2 regions of the Streptomyces sp. NBC_00503 genome follow, and region 2 is predicted to be linked to the other one. Evidence: riboswitches for the same ligand, from Rfam matches in the RefSeq annotation. Region 2 holds a riboswitch; the other holds the start of a gene.

Region 1 (6,866 bases), 4.3 Mb from region 2:
CCTCGACTGGGCCTGGCCGGTGGAAGAGATCCATCACCCCAGGCGCGCGTTTACGGTCGATGATGCCCCGGCGGCGTGATCGATAACGCGGAAGGGGCGTGACTGGCGAGGAGCGCGCGCCGGTTTGGCCGACAGGCGCTTTGGCACATTCACCTGGCAAGCCGATATGAGCAAATACCCCGTGGGATTTGCCGGTTCCGGATAACCGACGCTTTCCAGCCGAGCCCCCGTCCGGTAACCTCCGAGGTCAGCGCGGAATTTTTGCGCGCACCCGGCATGAATGCCATGTCAGAGGGACCGGTAAGCGCCTTGCCGGCAATGGGCGGGACAGCTAGCCGAAACACTGCGTGAACACATGTCGTATAAACTCCGCAAACGAGGCAGAGAGTTGGCGCGCGGCCATTGCCCCTCAGCCCCCCTCTGGCCCCAGAATGCGACAGCGCCGTCCCGCACCTCCCCCGATCCACCGGTCTCCCAAGTGAGAGGCGACCCACCATGCCGCTGCACGTCCCTCCGGCCCCCGCGCCCGCCCTGCGCAGTGTCCTCGCGGCCCTCGGCTCCCCCAGCGCCGTCCATGAGGCGCACACCCCGGCCCTGCGCGCCCTCCAGGGTCCGATGACCGCCGAACTGCCGCTGCCCGTCCACGTCCTGGACCGGCTGAACCTCGCCGGTCTGGCGTCGGGCGGCCGGCCCCCGCGCACCAGGCTGACCGGCTGGCGGTTCCTGATCCGCAGCGGGGACCGCTACGTGGCGGCGGCCGACACCCGGCTGACCCCGGACGGGTGGACCTTCTCCCACTTCTTCGAGGGCCCCTACGTGGCCGCCACCGAACGCGCGCTGCGCCAGGCGGAATCCCTCGGCAAGAGCTACCAGCCAAGGCTGCTGTCCGTACCGGAGCTGTACATGCTGACACTGTGGCTGCACGGGGCGGTGGGCGCCGACGCGGCGTCCGGAATGCCCGCCGCCGCCGATCTGCTGGTCCCGCTGGCGCCGGCCCCGCCCGGCATCGCCGCCTACCGCCCGCACCCGGTCTCCGAACTGCTGCCCGTGATGACCCACCGGCTCACGCCTACGGCGCCTCCGGTCCCGCCCTCGATGGCGGCCCCGGCCGCCTGAACGAGGAGGTGGCCGGAACTGCCCATTCGGCCTAGCCCACTCGGGCCCCCTGCGAACCACCCTAAATGACAGGGGAGTTGACTTGAACCGCCCGCACGGGTGATGCGTCATCAATCTATGAGGACAGCTGCCGGGAAATCCCTGCGGACACCGAGTCCTAGAGGAACACTGGGGACCCTGACCAAGCCAAATCGTTGATACGGGGGGCGGCCATGAACAACGCATCGAGCCGCAGCACACAGACCACACCGCAGCGAAAGAACGCATCCATGTGCCAGCACAAGCCAGCGTGCCCGTCCGCCGACTCCGCCGACCGGGAGGCCGCACACCCCGTGGCCGTCCACCCGGAACAGGGCTGGAGCCTGCTGTGCAACGGCGTCCTGCTCTTCGAGGACACCGGTGAGCTGCTGCCGGACGGCCAGATCATCGCCCCGCACCGCGCGCTCGCCGCGGCGCACGTGATGAAGGCCGCCTAGCCGGACCCGTCCGCTGGCAGTGAGCGCCGAAAGGGGCCGGCCCAGGAGCAACCACTCCCGGACCGGCCCCTTCCTCATGCCTCAAAGCCGCACGGCCCCCGGTGTGGGGGCCGCGAGGGCCTAGTTGTCGTACTCGTCCAGCGGCGGGCAGGAACACACCAGGTTCCGGTCACCGAAGGCACCGTCGATGCGGCGCACCGGCGGCCAGTACTTCTCCGCGGCCGACATCCCGCCCGGGAAGACGGCCTCGTCGCGGGTGTACGGGTGGTTCCACTCGCCGCCCAGCGTCGCCGCCGTGTGCGGGGAGTTGGCCAGCGGGTTGTCGTCCAGCGGCCACTCGCCGCCCGCGACCCGCTCGATCTCGGCGCGAATGGCGATCATCGCGTCGCAGAAGCGGTCGATCTCGGCGAGGTCCTCGGACTCCGTCGGCTCGATCATGAGCGTCCCGGCGACCGGGAAGGACATGGTCGGCGCGTGGAACCCGTAGTCGATCAGGCGCTTGGCGATGTCGTCGATGCTGACGCCCGTGGCCTTGGACAGCGGGCGCATGTCGATGATGCACTCGTGCGCGACCAGGTTGCCCGGGCCGGTGTAGAGCACCGGGTAGTGCGGCTCCAGGCGCTTGGCGATGTAGTTCGCGCCGAGCACCGCCACCTGGGTGGCGCGCTTGAGGCCCTCGCCGCCCATGAGGCGCACGTACGACCAGGAGATCGGCAGGATGCCGGCCGAACCCCACGGCGCGGCCGAGATCGGGCCGACACCCGTCTCGGGACCGGCGGTCGGCTGCAGCGGGTGGTTGGGCAGGTACGGGGCCAGGTGCGCCCGGACGCCGACCGGGCCGACGCCGGGGCCGCCGCCGCCGTGCGGGATGCAGAAGGTCTTGTGCAGGTTCAGGTGCGAGACGTCGCCGCCGAAGTGACCCGGCTTGGCCAGGCCCACCAGGGCGTTGAGGTTGGCGCCGTCCACGTAGACCTGGCCGCCGGCGTCGTGCACCTGGGCGCAGATGTCGGCGACGTGCTCCTCGAACACACCGTGCGTGGAGGGGTACGTGATCATCAGCACGGCGAGCTCGTCGCGGTACTGCTCGATCTTGGCGCGCAGGTCGGCCGCGTCCACCTCGCCGTCGTCGGCGGTCTTGACCACGACGACCTTCATGCCGGCCATCACGGCGCTCGCGGCGTTGGTGCCGTGCGCGGAGGACGGGATGAGGCAGACGGTGCGCTGCTCGTTGCCGTTCGCCCGGTGGTAGGCGCGGACGGCCAGCAGGCCGGCGAGCTCACCCTGGGAGCCGGCGTTCGGCTGGATGGAGACCTTGTCGTAGCCGGTGACCTCGCAGAGACGTTCCTCCAGCTCGGTGATGAGCGTGAGGTAGCCCTCCGCCTGCTCCACCGGGGCGAAGGGGTGCAGCTGGCCGAACTCGGGCCAGGTGACCGACTCCATCTCGGTGGTCGCGTTGAGCTTCATGGTGCAGGAGCCCAGCGGGATCATGCCGCGGTCCAGTGCGTAGTCCTTGTCCGCGAGCTTGCGCAGGTAGCGCAGCATGGCGGTCTCGGAGCGGTGCTGGTGGAAGACCGGGTGGGTCAGGTACGCGTCCTCGCGCAGCAGCCCCTCGGGCAGCACGTCGGCCGTGGTGGCGTCCAGGGCCTCAAGGTCGGCAGAGACCCCGAATGCCGCCCACACCGCGTCCACGTCGGCGCGCAGGGTGGTCTCGTCGCACGCGGCGGAGACCAGGTCGGCGTCCACCTGGTACAGGTTGACCCCGCCCTCGCGGGCCGCGGCCACGACCTCGGCGGCGCGGCCCGGAACCCGGGCGGTGACGGTGTCGAAGTAGGCGCCGTGCACGACCTCGACCCCGCCGGCCTTCAGACCGGCGGCGAGCAGGGTGGCGTAGCGGTGGGTGCGGCGGGCGATCGTCCGCAGGCCGTCGGGGCCGTGGTAGACCGCGTACATGCCGGCCATGACGGCGAGCAGTACCTGCGCGGTACAGATGTTGCTGGTGGCCTTCTCGCGGCGGATGTGCTGCTCGCGGGTCTGGAGGGCCAGGCGGTAGGCCTTGTTGCCGTCCGCGTCCACGGAGACGCCGACGAGGCGGCCGGGCAGCGAGCGGGCGTGCTTGGCCTGGACGGCCATGTAGCCGGCGTGCGGTCCGCCGAAGCCCATCGGGACGCCGAAGCGCTGGGTGGTGCCGACCGCGATGTCCGCGCCCAGCTCGCCCGGGGAGGTCAGCAGGGTCAGGGCGAGCAGGTCGGCCGAGACGGCGACGATGGCGCCGAGCTCGTGGCCCTGGTCGATGACCGGCTTGATGTCCCGTACGGCACCGGAGGCGCCCGGGTACTGGAGGAGCACACCGTAGATGCCGCGCTCGGCGACCTCCGCCGGGATGCCCTCGGAGAGGTCGGCGACGACGACCTCGATGCCGATCGGCTCGGCGCGGGTCTGGATCACGGCGATGGTCTGCGGCAGCGCGTCGGCGTCGACGAGGAAGACGTTCCCCTTGGCCTTGCCCACGCGGCGGGCCAGCGTCATGGCCTCGGCGGCCGCGGTGCCCTCGTCCAGCAGGGAGGCACCGGAGGTCGGCAGTCCGGTCAGCTCGGCGACGACGGTCTGGAAGTTCAGCAGGGCTTCCAGGCGGCCCTGGGAGATCTCGGGCTGGTACGGCGTGTACGCCGTGTACCAGGCGGGGTTCTCCATGACGTTGCGCAGGATCACCGGCGGCGTGAAGGTGCCGTAGTAACCCAGGCCGATCATGGAGGAGAGGACCTGGTTGCGGTCGGCGAGCTGACGCAGCTCGGCGAGCACCTCGGCCTCGGTCCGCGCCTCGGGCAGGTTCAGCGCGGCAGTGGTCTTGATCACATCCGGCACCGCTGCGGCGGTCAGTTCGTCCAGCGAGCCGTAGCCCACCTGGGCGAGCATCTTCGCCTGCGCCTCGGCATCAGGGCCGATGTGGCGCTGCTCGAAGGGGATGCCTCGCTCCAGCTGGGAGAGCGGAATGCGGTTGGCGGTCATGTACGGAGGCCTCCTGGGTCGTACGACCTGCGAGGGGCACCACGGCGCGGGCACCCGGACGGCCTCCCCCTCTGTCATCGAACCTGAGAGCTTCACCGGGCCACGCGGGGGTCTCCCGGGGGTCCGGCTTTCACCGTCGGTGAGGAGAGGAACCGGCACTGCGCGCCCGGTACCGCCCCTGCTTTCCAGAGTGGCCTCACCTACGTGCGGTACGTATGCCTGAGAGATTCCGGGGAGGATTTGCTCCTTCGGCGCCCCCGTCTTGCTCACTCGGAGGACTCTCCCGCACAGGGTCAACAGCCGTCACCCAGCCTACCAGCGAGGATCTCGGGCCCTCCCCGAGTGGCCCCCTCCCCGGAAATGCACTTTTGTAGTCATTACGGAGGAGTTGCGCCCCAATGGAGGGACCGGACCGTGCAGACCGACATCGATCCCCGCAGCCTGATCGGCCGCAAGGCATTCGACCGCAATGGCGCCAAGATCGGCACCGTCGACGAGGTCTACCTCGACGATGCCACGGGCGTCCCGGAATGGGCAGCCGTCCGCACCGGCCTCTTCAGCAGGGACGCCTTCGTCCCCCTGGAACCCAGCGAGATGGTGGGCGACACCCTGCGCGTCCCCTTCGAGCGCTCCCTCATCAAGGACGCCCCCGACTTCGGCGTCGGCCGCCACCTCTCCCCCGAACAGGAGCTGCAGCTCTACCACCACTACGGCCTCGACGTGGCCCTCCCCAGCGAGTTCCACCGCGACTTCGGCCGCCTGGCGGGCGACGAGGGCCAGGCCTAGGCGGTGTCCGCAAAGTAACGCCTGGCCCGTGGCGTCTGGCGCTACTTTGCGGACACCCCCTAGCAGGTCACGCCCCTCGTCCCCACCAGCGGAAGCGGATCGGACGGCTCCAGCTCGGGGTCGTCCACCCGGAACGTCCGCACCCGGCCCGGCTCCGAGCCGGGCTCCTCGAACCGTACGGTCACCCGCCCGACCCCGCTGCCCTGCACCCAGCCCGGCCCGTACACCGCGTGCCGCACGTCGCTCCCGGCGTGCCACAGCCGCCCGGCGCCGGCATCGCCCCCACCGGGCGGTCCGCCACCGTCCTCGGAGGCCGCCGCGGCCGGGGCCTCTCCGGGGCCGCGCTCCCCGAGGCCCGGCTCCCGGCCCGGCTCCCCGAGGCTCGGCTCCCCGCCCGGCTCCCCGTGTCCGCGCTTCCCCTCCGCCTCCGCCGGCCCGGCACCCTTGCCGCCGTGCTCCAGCTCTACGGAGCCCTCCGCATCGGCGACCGCAGCCGTCTCCTCGGCCCCACCGACCCCATCCGGCCCAGCGGGCTCCGCCTCCCCCTCCGCCGCCGCCTCCGCCGCCTCGGCTTCGGCGGCCTCCGCATCGGCGGCCAGCGTCACCGCGAAGGCGAACAGGTCCTCCTGCGTGTAGTCCGCCAGCCCCGTGACCCCCACCCCCAGCAGCCGCACCCCGCCCGTGGTGTCCACGGCCTCCAGCAGCCGCGCCGCGGCCTCGCGCACCACCGCCGGGTCGTCGGTCGGCCCCCGCAGGGTCTCGGAGCGGGTCAGCGTCGAGAAGTCGTACCGCCGCACCTTGAGCACGATGGTCCGCCCCGAGTGCCCGGACTCCCGCAGCCGCCGCACGCACCGGTCCGCGAGCCGCTGCACCTCGCCCCGGATCCGGACCCGGTCGTGCAGGTCCACGTCGAAGGTGTCCTCGACCGACACCGATTTCGCGTCGCGCTCGGCGACCACCGGCCGCTCGTCCACACCCCTGGCCATCCGGTACAGCCCGACCCCGTGCGAGCGCCCCACCATCCGGACCAGCTCGTCCTCGCCGGCCCCCGCCAGCTCCCCCACCGTGGTGATCCCGGCCCGCCGCAGGTGCTCCCCGGTGGCCGGGCCGACCCCGGGCAGGGTCCGTACCGACATCGGCGCGAGATGCGCCCGCTCGGTGCCGACCTCGATCAGCAGCAGCCCCGCGGGCTTGGCCTCCTCGGAGGCCACCTTGGCCAGCATCTTGGACCCGGCCAGCCCGACCGATCCGCTGAGCCCGGTCGCGGCCATGATGTCGGCCCGCAGCCGCTCTCCCACGGCCCGGGCGGACTCCGCGTCGAAGGCGACCCCGCCCGCCTCCAGGTCCACGAAGGCCTCGTCCAGGCTCAGCGGCTCCACGAGCGGCGACAGCTCGCGCAGGAGGGCCATGACGGTGTCGCTGACCGCCCGGTACAGGCCGAAGCGCGGGATCAGGTACGCGCCGTTCGGGCAGAGCCGCCGC
Region 2 (6,866 bases):
CGCCGACCGCGATCGGGCCGATCAGGTACGAGACCACCATCGCGGCGGAGACCACGCTGGCCAGGGCCTCCCAGCTGTGGCCGACGGTGACCAGGAGCAGGATCGAGAAGCCGAGGTTGAGCCACATGGCGGGACGGGCGGTGCCGTACTTGGGGTGCACCTCGCGGATCTTCTTCGGGAAGAAGCCGGTGTCGGCGAGGTTCTGGGCCATGTACGAGGCCGAGGCGACGTTGCCGATGTTGGCTCCGGACGGGGAGATGAAGGCGCCGAACTGGAGCATGGTGACGACCCAGTGCAGCATCAGCATCTTGGCGAGGTCGGCGAACGGCGAGGAGAAGTTGATGCCGCTCCAGCCGCCGGCCTCGGCCAGCTTCTCCGGCGGGACGCCGCCGATGAAGGCGATCTGCAGGGCCAGGTAGATGACCAGGCCGAGGGAGAGCGCGCCGACCAGGGCGAGCGGGATGGCACGGCCGGGGTTCTTGGCGGCGCCGCCGAGGTTGACGACGGCCTGGAAGCCGTTGAAGGCGAAGACCACGCCGGAGGTGGTGACGGCGGTCATGACGGCGGACCAGCCGTTGGGCGCGAAGCCGCCGTGGTCGGTGAAGTTGCCGGTGTGGAAGCCGGAGGCGATCAGGGCGATGACAGCGAGCACCGGGATGGCGAACTTGACCAGGGTGAGCAGGTTGTTCGCCTTGGCGAGCAGGGCCACCGACCAGTAGCAGGCCAGCCACAGCGCCACGGTCAGGAAGAGGGCCATGGCCATGCCGGAGGTGGTCAGGCCGCCGTTCTCCACCAGGCCCTTGGCCCAGCCGAAGTTCCAGGAGGACATGTACTGCGTACCGGCGATGGACTCGATCGGGATCAGCGCGGCGATGGCGATCCAGACCGCCCAGCCGGTGATGAAGCCCAGCACCGGCCCGTGCGAGATGGTGCCGAAGCGGGCCATCGAGCCGGGCAGCGGGTAGGCCGCGCCCACCTCCGCGTACGACATGGCGATCATGCCGATGAAGACGGCGCCGATGACCCAGGCGATGATGGCCGCCGGACCGGCGACCGCGGCCGCCTGGCCCGCTCCGAAGAGCCAGCCCGAGCCGAAGATCGAGCCGAGCCCGATCATGATCAGGGCGAAGAGACTGAGTCCCTTCTTATTGGCCGCGCTCATGTCCATGAGGTGTGGTGTCCGTCCTGCCAGGGGTGCGGGTCATGCCTTTATCCAGAGCCTATTTGCCATTTTTTGGCCGATTCAGTGGCAATGGGCCGCATCCGCCTGGGGCTTTGGTCATGAGAAGGGCCCGGCCCTGTGCAAAACAAGACCGGGCCCCCTCGAGCCGGCGCCTAGAGCGTCGGGTACAGCGGGAACTTCGCGGCGAGCGCGGAGACGCGCGCCTTGAGGTCGTCCGCGTCGTAGGCGGGCTTGAGCGCCTGCGCGATGATCTCGGCGACCTCGGTGAAGGCCTCGGCGTCGAAACCGCGGGTGGCCAGCGCCGGCGTACCGATCCGCAGACCCGAGGTGACCATCGGCGGCCGCGGGTCGTTCGGGATGGCGTTGCGGTTGACCGTGATGCCGACCTCGTGGAGGCGGTCCTCGGCCTGCTGACCGTCCAGCTCGGAGTTGCGCAGGTCGACCAGGACCAGGTGCACGTCGGTGCCGCCGGTGAGGACGTCCACGCCCACGGCCTTGACGTCGTCCTGGACCAGACGGGCGGCGAGGATCTTCGCACCCTCCAGGGTGCGCTCCTGGCGCTCCTTGAACTCGGGCGAGGCCGCCACGAGGAAGGAGACGGCCTTGGCCGCGATCACGTGCTCCAGCGGGCCGCCCTGCTGGCCCGGGAAGACCGCGGAGTTGATCTTCTTGGCCAGCTCCTGCGTCGACAGGATGACACCGCCGCGCGGACCGCCGAGGGTCTTGTGCGTGGTGGTGGTGACGACGTGGGCGTGCGGCACCGGGTTCGGGTGCAGACCCGCGGCGACCAGGCCGGCGAAGTGCGCCATGTCGACCATCAGGTACGCGCCGACCTCGTCCGCGATGCGGCGGAAGGCGGCGAAATCCAGCTGGCGCGGGTAGGCGGACCAGCCCGCGACGATCAGCTGCGGCTTGGACTCCTTGGCGAGGCGCTCGACCTCGGCCATGTCGACCTCGCCGGTCTCGTCGACGTGGTACGGGACCACGTTGTAGAGCTTGCCCGAGAAGTTGATCTTCATGCCGTGGGTCAGGTGACCGCCGTGGGCCAGGTTCAGGCCCATGATCGTGTCGCCCGGCTTGATCAGCGCGAACATCGCCGCCGCGTTGGCCTGCGCGCCCGAGTGGGGCTGCACGTTCGCGGCCTCGGCACCGAACAGCGCCTTGATGCGGTCGATCGCGATCTGCTCGACGACGTCCACGTGCTCGCAGCCGCCGTAGTAGCGGCGGCCCGGGTAGCCCTCGGCGTACTTGTTGGTCAGGACCGAGCCCTGGGCCTCCATGACGGCGACCGGAGCGAAGTTCTCCGACGCGATCATTTCCAGGGTCGACTGCTGGCGCACGAGCTCGGCGTCGACGGCGGCGGCGACGTCGGGGTCGAGCTCATGGAGAGGGGTGTTCAGTACGGACATCAAGATCCCCTGAGGTCAGTTGTCGGAGTGGGTGAGCGCGGCGTACTCCTCGGCGGAGAGCAGGTCGGCCGGCTCCTCCGCGATGCGCACCTTGAACAGCCAGCCACCCTCGAAGGGGGCGGTGTTGACGAGCGCCGGGTCGTCGACGACGTCCTGGTTGAACTCGACGACCTCACCGGTGACGGGGGAGTACAGGTCGCTGACCGACTTGGTCGACTCCAGCTCGCCACAGGTCTCGCCTGCGGTCACCGTGTCGCCGACCTCGGGAAGCTGGGCGTAGACGACGTCACCGAGCGCGTTGGCCGCGAACTCCGTGATGCCGACCGTCGAGACACCGTCCACGGCGGCCGACAGCCACTCGTGCTCCTTGCTGAAACGCAGCTGCTGGGGGTTGCTCATGACCTGATTCTCCTGGATGCGGGGGAGTGGATCGAACAGTGGTCTTGCGTGCGCGGGCGTGCGCCCCTACGGGAAGCCGCGAGGGCGACCCGTACGGCCGGAGTCCGTCGAAGGGTTACTTCTGCCGCTTATAGAAGGGCAGGGCCACGACTTCGTACGCCTCATGCGTACCGCGAATGTCCACGCCGACGCCGGAGGTGCCGGGCGCGGCGTACGCCGCGTCCACGTAGGCCATCGCGATCGGCTTGCCCAGCGTCGGGGACGGGGCGCCCGAGGTGACCTCGCCGACGACCTGGCCGTCGAAGGTGACGGAGAAGCCGGCGCGCGGGACGCGGCGGCCCTCGGCGATCAGGCCGACCAGCTTGCGCGGCGGGTTGGAGGCGGCCCGCTCGGCGGCGGCCTCCAGGGCGGCGCGGCCGACGAACTCGCCCTCCTTCTCGAACTTCACGACCCGGCCCAGACCCGCGTCAAACGGGGTGAGGGAGGTGGTCAGCTCGTGCCCGTACAGCGGCATGCCCGCCTCCAGGCGCAGCGTGTCGCGGCAGGACAGACCGGCCGGGACCAGGCCGACGCCCTCGCCCGCCTTGGTCAGCGCCTGCCACAGCTCCACGGCGTGCTGGGGGGCGACGAACAGCTCGAAGCCGTCCTCGCCGGTGTAGCCCGTGCGCGCGATCAGCGCGGGCACCCCGGCGACCGTGCCGGGCAGGCCGGCGTAGTACTTCAGCCCGTCCAGGTCGGCGTCGGTGAGGGAGGCGAGGATGCCGGGGGACTCGGGACCCTGGACCGCGAGCAGCGCGTACGCGTCACGGTCGTCACGGACCTCGGCGTCGAAGCCGGCGGCGCGCTCGGTGATCGCGTCGAGGACGACCTGGGCGTTGGAGGCGTTGGCGACGACCATGTACTCGGTCTCGCCCAGGCGGTAGACGATCAGGTCGTCGAGGATGCCGCCGTCTTCCTGGCAGATGTGCGTGTAGCGGGCGCGGCCGACGCCGACGGTGGAGATGTTGCCGACCAGTGCGTAGTCCAGGACCTTGACGGCCTCGGGGCCGGTCAGGGTGATCTCGCCCATGTGGGAGAGGTCGAACAGACCGGCCTTGGTGCGGACGGCGTTGTGCTCGTCGCGCTCGCTGGCGTACCGCAGGGGCATGTCCCAGCCCGCGAAGTCGGTCATGGTCGCACCGAGCTCACGGTGCAGCGCATCGAGGGCGGTCAGGCGGGGGGCAGTGCTCATGGGTGTGGCTCCCGGGTCCCAGGGCATGACATGACGAGGAGGAGTTCCTCCCCATCTGTCATCGGAACCTGAGAGGTTCGCCGAGAGTTCCCCGCTTCCAGGGGAAGGTCTTCGACTTGCACCTTGGGTGGAGCCGACGCCGGTGCCCTGACGGGCGGTGGCGCGGCTCGCTTTTCAGATCTGCCTCATCCACGCGGTACGGGGCCTGAGAGATTCAAGGGAGGTACTTGCTCCTTCGGCGTCCGCCACGGCCTTTCGGCCGGTCGGAACTCTCCCGCGTGGATTCAAGCGGCCGGTATGCAGTTGGTGTCCAGATGGCGCACATCATTGCACGGCGTGCGGCCGAATGGGGGAGGGGGTCCGGAAGCGGAGCGGAACCGGTGGCCCCGGATTACCGTCTCTTTACATTCAGGGGGAAGGGTCCACGTGACCCGATGCGGGGGAGGCGATCACTGTGCGGAGATTCGGAGCGCTGGCGGCGGCAGGTACGCAGACGGCGAGGCCGGAGACGGCGAGGCCGGAGACGGCGAGTACGGAGACGGGCGCGGGCAGGGGCGCCGGCACCGGCGGCGCCGCGGCCCCCGGGGTGCCGACGCAGCGCAGCGTCGTACGGACCGGAGCGACGGGGAGGGTACGGGACCTGCGCGCGGCCCGGGCCGCGACCGGCTCGGCGGCCCCCGGGCGGCTCCGCTTCGCCGAGGGGGACATCGTGGTCGTCTCCGGACTGCCCGGCGGCGGCAAGACCACCCTGCTCAAGCGGGCCGCCGAAGGCGGCGGCATCGACTCCCAGGACGCGCGCGAGCGGTGGGAGCGCCGGATGCCGGCCGCGCTGCCCTACGCCGTCTACCGACCCGCGGTCCGGATGGCCCACTACTGGGGACTGTGGCGGGTGCTCCGCTCCGGCGCCTCGGTCGTGGTCCACGACTGCGGTACGCAGAGCTGGGTGCGCGGCCTCCTCGCCCGGGCCGCCCGGCGCCGGGGCCGCGCCCTGCACCTGGTGCTCCTGGACACCACCCCCGAGGAGGCCCGGGCCGGGCAGGCCGCGCGGGGCCGGGGCGTGTCGGCGTACGCCTTCGCCCGGCACCGGGGCGCGGTGGCCCGGCTGCTGCGCGAGGCGGAGTCGGGCCGTCCGCCGGCCGGCTGCGCCTCGGTGATCCTCCTGGACCGCCCGGCGGCCTCCCGCCTGACGGCGATCGGCTTCCACCGGCCGTGCGGCCAGGGGGTGCCGCCGGCCGGACCGGCCCTTCAGTGAGCCGCGCCACTACGGCTCCCGCCTCGACGGACGGCCCGGTTCCGCCCGTTAACCTCGGGGCGGAACAAGGGCAAGCAAGCGGAGGCGTACATGTGGCCGGGTAACGAGCTGGAGCAGGTGCTCGGGGCGGCGCTGGGGCAGGCGGAGGCCGGCGGGCGGATCCTCGAAGTGCTCGGGCGCAGCCAGGTGTGGATCCCGCTGCCCGGGGGCGTGGACAGCCTGGACCTACCGACCATGGAGATCAACGGCGCCGCGTACGTGCCCGTCTACACCTCCGAGGAGCAGCTGCGAGCCTGCGCCGGCCCCGCCATGGACTTCGCCGTCGCCCCCGCCGTGGACTTCGCCCGGGGCCTGCCCCCGCAGCTGGGCATCGCGCTCAACCCCGAGGGGGCCGTCGGAGCCCCACTGCCCCCGCCCGCCGTCGCGGAGCTCTGCCGGATGGGCCGCAGCCCGCTCGACGGCCCCGCCACCGGCGGCCGGGTCCGGCTCTTCGAGCCCGACTGGCAGGAGGATCCGGTGGACTTCCTGGCCGCCGCCGCGGAGGAGTTCCGGGCGAGCGGAGCCGTCGCGGCCGCCCACCGCTGCCTCGCCAGCGTCGAGGGCGGGGCCCCGCAGCTGTACATCGGTGTCCGATTGGTGGGATGGGATCCCGCGATGCGGAACGCCCCGATGGAAGCCCTGGGGCGCGCGCTGGCCCGGGTACCGGCCCCCTGGCCTGTGCAGTTGATCCTCCTGGACGGCGTCGAAGACCCGGTCGTCGACTTCATCGTTACGCGCGTACGCCCCTTCCACCTGCTGTAGGCACGCTTAAGCTGGTGACGGACACGCGTGGGCGACGGGCGGACGAAGAGACGAAGAGGGGTACCGGGTGAGTGCGTCAGGCACGGCCGCGGTCGGGCAGGTCGAGCACATGCTGCGCCAGGTGACTCCCGGGCGCTATGAGAGCTACGAGTCACTCCTGCACGCCCTCGCCGAGGGCCGGCTGTGGATGCTGCTCTGGCAAGGGCAGCCCGGCTCCCCGGACGCCCAGTACGGCGGCATGGAGGTCGAGAACCTCGGGTACGCGCCCTGCGTGACCTCCCCGCAGGAGCTGGCCGCCAGCGGCTGGAACCGCGGCTACGAGGTGGTCACCGGCCGGGACATCGCCCGCGCCCTCTACCCGGACCGCTGGGGGCTGTGGCTCAACCCGCACGCCCAGGGCGGCGGCGTCGGCATTCCCTGGGCCGACCTGCGCCGGATCGCCACCGGCCTGGAGCGGATGCCCGCCGGGCCGCTGCGGCTGTCCGAGCCCGCCATCGAGCTCCCGCAGTTCTACGGGCTGCTCACGCAGCACGCGCACCGCACGCCCGCCGTGCGCTCGCTGCGCCGCGCCTGGGTGCAGCCCGCGCTCGG

Evidence for each region. Region 2 has a riboswitch for glycine ahead of gcvT (glycine cleavage system aminomethyltransferase GcvT). Riboswitches for the same ligand answer to the same signal wherever they lie in the genome.
Region 1: it holds a riboswitch for glycine, as region 2 does, so the genes downstream of both, gcvP (aminomethyl-transferring glycine dehydrogenase) here and gcvT (glycine cleavage system aminomethyltransferase GcvT) in region 2, are expected to answer to the same signal.

The regions. Positions count from the first base shown of each region.
Region 1 is NZ_CP107855.1:1,312,353-1,319,218, forward strand. It holds gene OG490_RS06130 (hypothetical protein) at 496-1,116, shown strand; gene OG490_RS06135 (DUF5999 family protein) at 1,386-1,592, shown strand; gene gcvP (aminomethyl-transferring glycine dehydrogenase) at 1,713-4,598, opposite strand; glycine riboswitch at 4,796-4,894, opposite strand; gene OG490_RS06145 (PRC-barrel domain-containing protein) at 5,013-5,384, shown strand; gene OG490_RS06150 (DNA polymerase IV) at 5,444-6,866, opposite strand, start outside.
Region 2 is NZ_CP107855.1:5,589,794-5,596,659, forward strand. It holds gene OG490_RS25980 (APC family permease) at 1-1,168, opposite strand, end outside; gene glyA (serine hydroxymethyltransferase) at 1,336-2,592, opposite strand; gene gcvH (glycine cleavage system protein GcvH) at 2,608-2,991, opposite strand; gene gcvT (glycine cleavage system aminomethyltransferase GcvT) at 3,107-4,222, opposite strand; glycine riboswitch at 4,407-4,509, opposite strand; gene OG490_RS26000 (AAA family ATPase) at 4,677-5,474, shown strand; gene OG490_RS26005 (enhanced serine sensitivity protein SseB) at 5,565-6,275, shown strand; gene OG490_RS26010 (enhanced serine sensitivity protein SseB C-terminal domain-containing protein) at 6,343-6,866, shown strand, end outside.